One region of the uncultured Turicibacter sp. genome, then DNA from elsewhere that is predicted to be linked to it. Evidence: riboswitches for the same ligand, from Rfam matches in the RefSeq annotation. Region 1 holds a riboswitch; each other region holds the start of a gene.
What was found. Region 1 has a riboswitch for lysine ahead of QWC74_RS04770 (YfcC family protein). Riboswitches for the same ligand answer to the same signal wherever they lie in the genome.
Positions count from the first base shown of each region.

Region 1 (4,242 bases):
TTTTAGCTGGATGAATATCTGTGATTCCAAGTTGACGTAAATTTTCATTAAATGCATTTGATAATACTTGATTCGTTTTTAAATCATCATAAGATAATTCATAGTTACTAATCTCTACTGTTGTTCCTGTTATTAAAGCAGCACCTTGTGCAATGTTTAAAACTTTTTCTTTAACAACTGCTAAGTATTCTTTCGTTGCTGCACGAATATAAAATTGTGCTGTGGCATGTTCTGGTACAATATTCGCTGCTACCCCACCATTTGTAATGATCCCATGCATACGAACATCTGATTTAACATGTTGGCGTAATGCATCAATTCCATTAAATAATTGAATAATAGCATTTAAAGCGTTGATTCCATTCTCTGGGCTCGCTGCTGCATGAGAAGGACGTCCTGTGTAATCAAATTGTAAAGCTTCCATTGCTAAAGATGTTCCACTTTCTGTTGTATATCCATCCGGATGAACCATCATAACAGCATCCATCTCATTAAATAATCCTGCCTCAGCCATGGTTACTTTAGCGCCATTTGTTTCTTCAGCTGGCGTTCCAAAAACATAAACTTTTCCACCAACTTCATCGATAATTTTACTCAATAAAACCCCTGCTCCAGCACTCATTACACCAATCATATTATGACCGCATCCATGACCTAAATCAGGTAATGCATCATACTCACATAAATAAGCGACAGATAATCCAGGTTTTTTACTATCGTAAACCGCTGTAAATGCTGTTTCTAATCCTGCAACACCTACTTCAACTGAAAAATTATGTTCTTTTAAAAATGAAGTTAATGTATTTACAGCTTCGAACTCTTGGTTTCCAAGCTCAGGATGATCATGAATATAGTCACTCATTTCCCATAATCTTTGTTTAAGCTCTTCACTAATTTGCAATAATTGTTCTTTCATAATGCCCCTCCTGTATACAAAAATCTATTGATAGATTTCTTCTTATTCTAATTCATTTTTCATTTTAAGTTCAACTATAGTTTACTAGGCATTCTCTATAAAGAAAATGCCTAGCAAAATTAATATTATGACCAACCCATTAAAATAGCAATTGTAATAAAGATAATAGCAATTACTCCAAAGATAACTTGTAGTGGTAAAATCCATTTAATCCATTTTGACCATGGGATACCTGCTACCCCTAAACAAGCCATTAAGACTGCACTTGTTGGGAAAATCGCATTTGAGAATCCATCACCAAATTGGAAAATTAAAATTGATGTTTGCGGTGTAATTCCAACTAACTCACCAAGTGGCGCCATAATCGGCATTGTTAAAGCTGCTTGTCCTGAACCTGATGAAATAAAGAAGTTAATAAACATTTGAACAAAGAACATGACATATCCCGCAATTAACGAAGGTAATTGACCGATGAAGTTTGATAATTGGTAAAGAATTGTATCAATAATTTGACCATCTTGTGCAAGAATCACGATTCCACGAGCAAATCCAACCACAATAGCTGCTCCAATCATATCTTTTGCTCCACTTACAAACGATGTTGCCATATCATCAAAACTTAAACGTCCAATAAATCCTGCCACGATTCCTGTAGCTAAGAATAAAGCCGCGATTTCTGGAATAGCAAAATCAAATTTTAGTACTCCAACGACAATTCCAGCTAAACAAACTAAAATCGAAGATAAAATAATTTTATGTCTTACTGTAAACTCGATATGTTCTTCAGTTGATTCTTTTAATGCTTCACGACGTGACTGATCAATTTCATAAACGGGACTTAATTCTGGATTACGTTTGATACGACGACCATACCACATTAAGAATAGAATAGATGCTAAAGTTGTAACTGCCCAAATTAGAGTACGGAATCCCACACCTGATCCAGCTTGAACATTTGCAATACTTTGAGCAACCCCTACTGAGAATGGATTAATCATTGCTGTAGCAAAACCAACAATACATCCAACATAAGAAATAGCCATCGCCATAATACTGTCATAACCTAAAGCTAAACAAAGTGGAATCAACATTGCAATAAATGGAATTGCCTCTTCCGTCATTCCAAAAACTGCGCCACCTAATGAGAATAATCCCATAATAAACGGAATCATTAACATCTCTTTTCCATGGAACGATTTAACGGCACTTGTAATTCCAGCATCAATTGCACGTGTTTTTGTAATAATAGCAATTGCTCCACTTACGATAAATAAAAAGGCAATAATTTCTGAAGCTCCTACAATTCCTTCTAATGGAGCTTGTAATAAACTAAATAATCCTTGCGGTGATTGCTCGATGTATTGGAACGATCCATCCACAACGACTGTTCGACCTAAATCATTAACCACTCGCTCATACATCCCAGCTGGTAATATCCATGTTGCTACGGCAACGATGACTAAGATAAAAGAAATAATAACTAGCGTATGTGGTACTTTAAACTCTTTTTTCGCACCTGCCTCAGTTTCAATACTTCTGGCTCTTCTAAGACTTAACATATATTAATCTCCCTTCAGGTTTTTAACATCCAATAAAGCATTGTCCCCATCTTTTCTTGGATGGTATGAGGTGCAAGAGCTTCACAATAAAAAAAGTCTTGAGTATCACTCAAGACTTTTCAGAAATAATCACATAACGTGCGTTTACTTTTGAATGCTCAAATGATAGCCCTCCACAATTTTTATGGTTGGCTTTAATAAAAAAAAGCCTTGAGCAAATCACTCAAGACTTTGAATTTTAATATATCATTTAATCGATATACAATGCATTCATCTTAAATGATAGCTCACCACAAAATATTTTGTGACAGTGTTAAGTATATTTTACATAACACCAGCTCTATCACCTTAAAGTATCGATGATAGGCTTCGGCGAGAACTCCTTTCCTATTGCGTCTACGTCTTCACTCTTCAATAGTACTCTTAGTTACCGCACCTCTATCTAAAACCTATTTATTTTTTAATTAATTAAATCATAAACTATATTCTATTCTTTTGCAAGTGTAAATTTATGTAACTATCCAATAAAATTTCTATTTTATATTTTTTTAATAAATACACTATAGAGAGCTAACTATAATAAATTTTTAAAAATGAGATGGCCTTAATGAGTATTAAAGAAAAAATTCATGAAATGGAAATTCATCATAAAGAACAACATCATGAGGAAAAAAAATTTGAGAAAAAAGAAGATAAATTATATAAATAGCCTATAAAGACACGCTAGTTTTAAAGCGTGTCTTTTTTATTTACTCATTTTTTTAGATTTCTTTGCACAAGCTTCCATAGCATTCATAATACTTGCTCTAAATCCCTCTTGTTCTAATTTAGCAACTGCCTCAATTGTTGTGCCACCTGGTGAACAAACTTGATCTTTTAATCCCCCTGGATGCATCCCTGTTTCTAGTACCATTTTCGCCGCTCCAAGCACTGCTTGTGCAGCAAATTCGTAAGCAAGATTTCGTGGCATCCCTTGTAAAACAGCAGCATCAGCCATTGCTTCAATCATCATATAAACATAAGCAGGTGATGATCCACTCACAGCAATAACGGAATCAATTAATACTTCAGACACCACTTCACATTTTCCAAAACTATTAAAAATAGCAATCACTTGATTTAACTCATTTTCTGTAACATTGCGATTTGGTATAATTGCTGACATCGCTTCACCGACTTGTGCTGGTGTGTTTGGCATTGTACGAACTACCTTAATACTTTTTTGAAAATAGTCCTCAATCATTTGAAGTGTTGGTCCTGCTGCAATACTCACAATAATGGTTTCTTTATGAATACTTTCTTTAATTTCATCAATAATAGCGGGATATAAATATGGCTTAACTGCTAAAATAACAATTTGACATAAATTTGCAACATCTTGGTTTGAAGTTGTCCCATTTATTTTATAATCTTCAACAAATCGATTAACTTTTGTCTGGCTAGGATTAGACATCAAAATATCATTTGATAATATTAATTCAGATTTCAATAATCCTTTTAACATCGCCATCGCCATATTACCACTACCAATAAATCCAACCGGATACTTCATATTTCATCCTCCTTTATTTTATTATAGTCTTTTATTTATACTTCTCAATAATAATAAAAACGTTTACTTAACTATTCATTGCCTTCGTGGTATAGTAAGTTTAGTAATCATACTAGGGGGGGATTTTTAAATGATGAAAGCTATTGAGTTTGTAAGAGATGGATTTGTTTTACGTGGGACTGAACACCTTCCTAATCAAATAAGTTCTTCTATTC
Region 1 covers NZ_CALIOS010000047.1:28,301-32,542, reverse strand. Annotated here, with positions in the region: gene QWC74_RS04775 (M20 family metallopeptidase) at 1-916, opposite strand, end outside; gene QWC74_RS04770 (YfcC family protein) at 1,042-2,475, opposite strand; lysine riboswitch at 2,751-2,924, opposite strand; gene proC (pyrroline-5-carboxylate reductase) at 3,221-4,027, opposite strand; gene QWC74_RS04760 (alpha/beta hydrolase) at 4,158-4,242, shown strand, end outside.

Region 2 (4,242 bases), on a different contig from region 1:
AAGTGGAAGATAATTATACGTATAGTTTGTTGCAAATCGCTCAAAATCAAAATCATTTTTTAATAAAGGGCGAATCACATCATTGAAATAATTTTCATAAATCGTGATTTCTGCACCATGAAAATGTTGTCCTTTTGTCCAATTCTGCTTCCCTTTTAAATCTTTTTCTACAACGAAAAAAGAAGAAGGTTTAAAAGAAGAAATGGGTTGATTATCAATTTGAAATTCTGTTGTCCCTTTGTGAACCGTTCCAAATCGAACAAGTCGCTGTGGGTTATCAAAATTTAATGTAAAATGATGGGGAATCGTATAATCAGCAATCCCGAACTCATAATAACCAGGGCGTTCGTATAATAAGAAATAGCCATTTTCAGGATGTTCAATATCTTTGAAAATTTTACAATACTTCTCTTGGAATGCCTTGAAATTTAACTCATAAAGGACCGCTTCTCGAAACTCCTCTGAAGAGTGAACGATTGTCATGCTAAAACCTCGCTGTCAAAAAAACTGATTTTAATTAAGTATAACATACTACAAAAGTCGTTTTCAAAATGTATCTTTAAATGATTGAATTCGATAAAATAATTGACTTTTTGTCTCTAAATGAGTTAAAATCTAATTATAAAAAATTAAATAATGAACTAGAACAAACGACACATGTAGTGCTTTGCACGTAAATCTGATTACGGTACAAGGTGACTTCGTGTGTCTTTTTTTGCGTTCTTTTACGAAAAGAAAGGAAAGATACTATGCCAAAAACAAAAATTCAAAAATTATTCTTTGCTGTACTAACTGTTTTTATTACAGTTCATTTATTCGTCTTTTATAACGTAGCCATTGAAATGGGAGGAATGTCAAATCAAGTCTTTGTTACTTCTTTAAAAATCGTTCCGATTGAATTAATCTTCGCCTTACTTATTGAAATATTTATTGCAGGTCCTCTTTCAGAAAAACTTGCTTTTAGTATGATTGATTTCAAAAAAGATAGCCAAGTGATTATTACAACCGTATTTATTTGCTCGACTATTGTCTTCATGTGTCCCTTAATGTCATTAGTTTCAACTATTTTATTCCACGGTTTCACAAGCGAACTAATTGCTACTTGGTTCCAAAATATTGTGATTAACTTACCCTTTGCTTTCTTTACTCAAATTTTCTTTGTTCAACCCTTTGTTAGATATATTTTCCGATTTGTCTTTAAACACCAGTTAGATAATGAAAAACAGTACGATACAAATGAAATTGAAGTCGCTTAAGATGAAAAAGTTATCCTCCTAATTGAGGATAACTTTTTTTCTAATACTAAAATATGACATCCAAACGGAATAAAGGGGGGATGATTGACATAAAATAAAGAGAATTCACAATTAAATAGTATTAAGCATGATGAAACGTGCTTATTCAAACCATCATTAAAACGTAGAGGTTGCGAAGGCTTAAGAGTACTAATAACGAGGTAAGCGCGATGACTTATTGGGAAAGGAAGATTCGCCGAAGAGATTAACTGACGCTTTAAGGTTAATTCTCTGGGGGTGCATAAAAGATATGCATCACTGTCACAAAAATCACTTTGTGGTGTGCTACATTTGAGGATATCCCAACCGATTTTTCGGTATATTAAAGGCCCCTTGAATGTATTCGAGGGGCTTTTTTAGTGCCTTATCAAAATGAAAAAAGGAGTCTAGGATGAAACTACATGGAACAATGAACATTGAAAATCAACAATTATTTATTGGAGGGGTAAGTTGTCAAACATTGGTTAACACTTATCAAACACCACTTTATGTCTTTGACGAAGCACTACTTAGACAAAATTGCAAAGATTATAGGAAGCATTTTAAAGTTGAGGAGCGAGGGAATCGTGTGGCTTATGCCGGAAAAGCTTTCTTGCCACTTTACATGTGTCACCTGATTAAAGAAGAGGGGCTTTATCTTGATGTTGTATCTGGTGGTGAACTGTATACTGCTTATAAAGCTGATTTTCCAATGGATCATGTTTTGTTTCATGGTAATAATAAGACATTTGATGAAATCAACATGGGCTTAGAGTATGGTGTCGGTGTTTTTGTAGTTGATAATTACTATGAACTAGAGACGCTAAATACAATGTGTCATAAACGTGGTAAACAACAAAATGTTTATTTAAGAATTACACCTGGTATCGAAGCACATACACACGACTACATTAAAACAGGACAAATCGATTCGAAATTTGGATTCACCTTATCGAATGGGGACTTACAAAGATGTCTTGAAGTGTTTCATAAGTATGAGCATTTAAATTTAATTGGTTTGCATGCGCACATTGGATCACAAATTTTTGATGTGAATCCCTTTTTAGATGAAGTTGAGATTATGATGACACTCGTAAAAGATATTAAAGAGCAATTTGGATTTGAGATTACTGATGTTGATTTAGGTGGAGGAGTCGGCGTTTATTACACAGAGAAGGATGCACCTAAATCGATTGCACAGTTTTGTGAGGCAATTTTAACAAAAGCCCAGACGGTTTGCGAAACTTTACAAATAGATATTCCAAGATTGATTATTGAACCAGGGCGCTCAATTGTTGCCAATGCAGGAAGTACTTTATATACGGTTGGGTCAATGAAAGATATTAAAGATGTTAGAACTTATGTTAGTGTCGATGGAGGAATGACAGATAATATTAGGCCTTCTTTATATCAAGCGGTTTATGAATGTGCCATTGCAAATTGGATGGAATCAGGAAACGAGCGTCATGTTACGATTGCCGGAAAATGTTGCGAAAGTGGGGATATCTTAATAACTGACGTTGACGTAAATAAGATTGAAAGTGGGGACATTTTGATTATCACCTCAACAGGTGCTTATGGTTATTCCATGTCCTCAAATTATAATAAAATTCCAAAAGCAGCAGTTGTTGCTGTGAAAGATGGTGAGGCTCAATTAATTTGTCGTCGTCAAACATATGAAGAACTTCTATCACTAGAAGTTTAAAGAGGTAAACAGGAGGGGAATTAAATGGGGATTTTAGTGCATAAATATGGCGGCACATCAGTTGCAAGTACGGATAAAATCAAAAATATTGCTAAAAAAATAGTCGCTGAAAAAGAAAAGGGACATGATCTGGTCGTTGTTGTTTCAGCCATGGGAAAAACCACAGATGATTTGATTGAATTATCAAAAAAAATATCAACTAATCCTGATAAACGAGATCTTGATATGCTCTTATCAACGGGGGAACAAGTATCCATTTCCTTATTATCGATGGCGCTTAAAGAATACGGTGTGGATGCAATTTGTTTAACCGGATTTCAGGCTGGTATCAAAACCCAAGGTCCTCATACAAAAAATAAAATCATTGATATCGACATTGAAAAAGTAAAATCGTATTTAAAAGAAGGAAAAGTTGTCGTCGTCGCAGGATTTCAAGGTATGAATGAAAAAGGTGACATTACAACACTTGGTCGTGGGGGTTCCGATACAACAGCTGTCGCTTTAGCAGCCAAACTACGAGGAGGATGTCATATTTATACGGATGTCGATGGAATCTACTCTGTTGATCCGCGTCTATATAAAGAGGCAAAGAAATTAGATGATATTAGCTATGAAGAAATGATGGAAATGGCGAGTCTTGGAGCTGGAATCATGGAACCAAGAGCTGTTGAAATTGGTTGTAAATATCAAATTCCAATTTATGTAGCATCTAGTCAGCATGATATCACGGGGACAACAATTAGGGGAGTTGATCATAATATGGAGGAGAACGTCATTACAGGATTAAGTATCAGTGACGATGTGTTAATGGTGACTATCAGCAATCTTGAATTTAAGGTTGAAAATATTGCAATAGTTTTTGAAAAATTAGCAGAAGCGAATATTAATGTGGATATGATTAGTCAAACGGGACCGATTAATGGGATCGTTAATCTTTCTTTTACTGCATCAACAGACGATTATGATGTCATCAAGGAAGTCATGCAACAACTAAAAAAACAGTATCAAGAAATTGACATTGAACTTGAAGATGATATTACAAAAGTCTCAGTGATTGGGGTTGGAATGTTGAATCAAAGTGGAGTAACGGAAAAAATATTTAGAATTCTAGCTAATCATCATATCTCATTTAGACAGGTAACGACATCTGAAATCAGCATTTCCTATACCATCAATAAAAAGGATAAGGCAACAACAGTTGCTGTTTTAGCCGGAGAATTAGGCTTATAACTTAGGGGAGTGATTAATTTGAAAAAAGTAAAT
Region 2 covers NZ_CALIOS010000068.1:13,340-17,581, reverse strand. Annotated here, with positions in the region: gene QWC74_RS07400 (helix-turn-helix transcriptional regulator) at 1-483, opposite strand, end outside; gene QWC74_RS07395 (DUF2798 domain-containing protein) at 750-1,256, shown strand; lysine riboswitch at 1,413-1,591, shown strand; gene lysA (diaminopimelate decarboxylase) at 1,687-2,979, shown strand; gene QWC74_RS07385 (aspartate kinase) at 3,004-4,209, shown strand; gene QWC74_RS07380 (aspartate-semialdehyde dehydrogenase) at 4,228-4,242, shown strand, end outside.
Region 2: it holds a riboswitch for lysine, as region 1 does, so the genes downstream of both, lysA (diaminopimelate decarboxylase) here and QWC74_RS04770 (YfcC family protein) in region 1, are expected to answer to the same signal.

Region 3 (4,242 bases), on a different contig from region 1:
ATATAACTTCACTGTTTGTTCTGGATTTAATTGATAGAAAGCGCGTGGTGATAAATTAAATTTAAATTTACCTAAACGATCTGTAATGAAATCTTCTCCCGCTACTTTAATCATATCTGGTCCAAAGATTTCATGCGTGTCATCAGAATTATAGTTGACATAAACTGACTTCACTTCAGGACAATACTTCATTAAATCAAGCGCTAAAGAATACATCTTCTTGAAGTCTTTATTCGCTAATACAAACGTCACTTGAATCTCACCTGTTCGATATCCACGACGAACGACAATGTGACGAGCTGTTCCTTTTTTCGTTTTGGGTGCATACGCAAAAACTTTATAATCATCTAATAAATCAACCGCGTGATTCACGACTTTGTTGATTTCTTCGTATTGAACCTCACAATCTGTGACATTTACTAACTCTCGTGAGTTCATGCTATAGAATCCGACCATCACACCATCTTCATCATACCCAACTGGCATTTGAGCACGGTTACGATAATTATATGGATTATCCATTCCCATCGTTGGACGGATATCTAATTCTTCAGGATCTAAATTGGTGTAACGTTCAACCGCTTGCCAAATGGCATCGCGTTTAATACGCAATTGTTCCGGGTAGGTCATATGTTGTAATTGACATCCACCGCATTGTCCATAAACCTCACAAGCTGGTTGACAACGATGTCTTGATTTTTTCTTAACGCGTACTAATTCTGCTTCTGCATAACCACCTGCTACACGTGTACAAGTTGCCACAACTTCTTCCCCAACTAATGTTCCTGGGATGAACACCGCTTGTTTTTTATAATAACCGATTCCCTCACCGTTAATCCCGATGCGTTTAATCGTCACTAAAAATTCTTGACCAACCTTTAAAGGTGACATATTCATAAAAAAAACCTCCAATGCTTTTAAGCTACCCTTTATCTTACCACATTCGTGATTATTTTACATATCTTATTCGCAGATAGTTGACAAAATCCTCTCTTATTCGCAATAAATACACTGAGATGATGATCTTTCATTTATTATGTTGCAATGATACGTAATTTTATACCATTTTTACTTATTTATAACAATTCATATTGACTCTACAATAAAAGATGCTACAATAGGGATAATTGAATACGTCTCTGTTCTCTTTGATGAGTTAGAGGTGCATGGCTAAAGAGTAGGAATTTCGAGAGTGACGTCTAAGACAAATTCTAAAAGGTATCCATGCCGAAGTGAAAATAGTGTCCGCTATTTTTTGCTGGGGTTAGATTGAAGAAGTCTAACACTGTCACTGCCTATGGTAGTGGAGAACTAATGATCGGAGAGTTAAATAATACGTGTATCACTAAGGGATCTTTTTTTAGCTACCCCATTATTGAGCAATGTATGAGTTTAACTCTGCATTGCTCTTTTTTTTATAACTTTCAGAGCCGGACGAGATGATTCAATCAAAGTTCAATATAAAAGGAGAGAATGAAAATGGTTGGAACCATCTATGCCTTAATTCCGGCAATCCTCACAATTCTTTTGGTTATCATCACACGTCGCGTTATCTTATCACTAGGAGTCGGTGTCATCTGTGCTGCTTTAATTTTATCAGCATTTAGCATCGGAGATACCATCTCAACCCTACTCATCACTTTTAGTTCTCTAGTCATTGAAGAGGATGGACTTTACGGATTCTTAAATGAGTGGAATATGTCCATCATCTTCTTTTTAATCGCCCTAGGTATTATTACAGGCTATATCGTCTTATCAGGAGGGGCCACTGCTTTTACAAAAGCCATTATTCGTCGCGTTCAAACACGCGAAGGGGTACAATATACCGCTGCTATTTTAGGAATTCTGATTTTTGTTGATGACTACTTCAACGCTTTAGTCGTTGGAAATGTCTCAAAACCATTAGCCGAAGCACAAAAAGTATCGCGAGCTCGTCTCGCTTATATCGTTGATTCAACGTCAGCACCTATTTGTGTCATTTCCCCCATTTCAAGTTGGGCAACTGGAATCATGGGTTCTATGGCTGTCATCTTAGCAGGAGCAGGCATTTCTTACAGTGCCTTCTCAGCCTTCTTAATGACCATTCCTTATCATTTTTATGTCATCACAACCCTCATCATGGTCTTCGTTGTCATTCGCTTTAACTTAAATCTTGGATTAATGAAAAAATACGAAGCCGACACGTTACAAGGAAGCGACAGCTCAATTGTAGGCAGCGAACTATCGAATCCTCATGAAAAAGATGTTGAATCTTCAAAAGGAACGATTTGGGACTTAATTCTTCCTATTCTAACCTTAATTATTGTCACGGTTGGAACGATGGCTATCACCGGAATTCAAGGGGCACAATCAGTCACTGATCCTGAGTTTAACTTCTTCTTCACCGTCCTTGACAACATCGCTCTCTCTAAAGCACTTCGTTATGGAGGAATGGCTGGATTAATCGTTTCAATGGGACTGGCTTATCGTCATGTTTTAAACAAAGAAGTCACACTACCTGATTTTTTAAAAGCTTTTATGATAGGAGCTCGCTCTATGTTTGGAGCGATTGGAATTTTATTATTAGCTTGGGCGATTTGTGAACTAGTTGGAGCCTTAGATGCTGGAGGCTATTTAGCTTCAGTGATTACAAGCACCAATATTAATCCAAACTTTATTCCAGTTGTCATGTTTATAGTCGCAAGTTTTATGGCTTTCTCAACCGGAACATCTTGGGGATCATTCGGAATCTTACTTCCAATTGCGGGAAGTGTTGCCGCAGCCATCGACTTAAATCTGATGATACCGGTTATGGCTGCTGTCTTATCGGGTGCAATTTTTGGAGATCACGCGTCACCGATTTCAGATACAACCCTTCTATCAGCCACTGGGTCAGGTTGTGACCTCGGAGCTCACTTCAACTCCCAACTCCCTTACGCTCTATTATCAGCAGGTATCGCTGCCTTAGGCTATATGGCGTTTGGGGTGACAGGGACTTTAATGACGTCTTACATCGTCATGGCTTTAGGATTTGCTTTGGTAATTTTCTATGCTCGACGTCAAAACGTTAAGAAAGTTGAAAACCTACACTTAATGCCAAATGAATAAGAAATCAAAACGGGAGAATATGACATAAATTTAAAAGGAGTCAATGAACAGGGGGGAAACTGATTCAATGACTCCTTTTTATTATATTTCTAAGAGAGGTTGAGAATTGGAGAAAAGATTTATCATCTTGTACTAAACATAACATAGGGGGAGAGTTACGTCTCATACAAGTACATTATGGGAACACTTTTCAAATCTTAAACAAAATAAACAAACTTTTTTAAAATTTTATTTTCTTCCTTTTATAGGATTTAATGTTTCAGATGTTGCAAAATCTGAAGAGGAAACTGAGGGCTTTATCATCACAATGATAAACTTTAAAATTCAACGAAAATCGTCATAAATTTTAAAATAACTAATAAAGTATAATAGGAAACAAATTACCTATACTAATAGTATTTCGAATAAAAGGAGAGACTCTTCATGGAAAAAACAAAAACTTTCCAACTTACCGAAAGTCAATACAATCTAGTCGAAGAATTACTCGAAATCGCACCCGGTCATACCGAAGCTGAAAAACTCATTTCTGCTCTTGAACTTGCCGTCGAAGTCGGGGCTCACACCGATATGTTTTAACATAAAAAGGTCCCAATAGAAGCGGGACCTTTTTATGTTAAATAATAAAATTCTTTTATAAAAATGAGATGGGTCACCTAGCATCTTATCCTCCGCTACTAGGCAATGGGTTACCTAGCGATTGGGACTAGCAATCTTCCCCTCCGCTACTAGGGAATGGGTCACCTAGCGATTGCTACTAGCAATCTTATCCTCCACTACTAGGGAATGGGCTCACACCTATGGTATTTGGCACCCCATTAGTGGAGAAAACCACTTCGTGGATGGGGTCCCCCTTGTTAGGATAACTCGGCCTGACGCCGAGTACACCACAGGTGTATAGTTGTTCTATCCTTCACTTCGTTTAGGAAGAACAGCTAACATAGTAGCGCTAATCCATCATTCTGCTAAAATCTACACCTTCTATAAAAAAAGAGATAGACTCACGTCTATCTCAGCACTTGCATGGATAACTCCGCCTTTCAGTCTACTAAAAAATATATTTTCTATAAAAATACGATAGACTCTCGTCTATCGTGGCACTTGCATGGATAACTCCGCCAAAGGCGGAGTATAGTCCAACTAATTTTCGTAAAACGA
Region 3 covers NZ_CALIOS010000123.1:1,418-5,659, forward strand. Annotated here, with positions in the region: gene rlmD (23S rRNA (uracil(1939)-C(5))-methyltransferase RlmD) at 1-897, opposite strand, end outside; lysine riboswitch at 1,150-1,322, shown strand; gene QWC74_RS11955 (Na+/H+ antiporter NhaC family protein) at 1,480-3,087, shown strand; gene QWC74_RS11960 (hypothetical protein) at 3,511-3,663, shown strand.
Region 3: it holds a riboswitch for lysine, as region 1 does, so the genes downstream of both, QWC74_RS11955 (Na+/H+ antiporter NhaC family protein) here and QWC74_RS04770 (YfcC family protein) in region 1, are expected to answer to the same signal.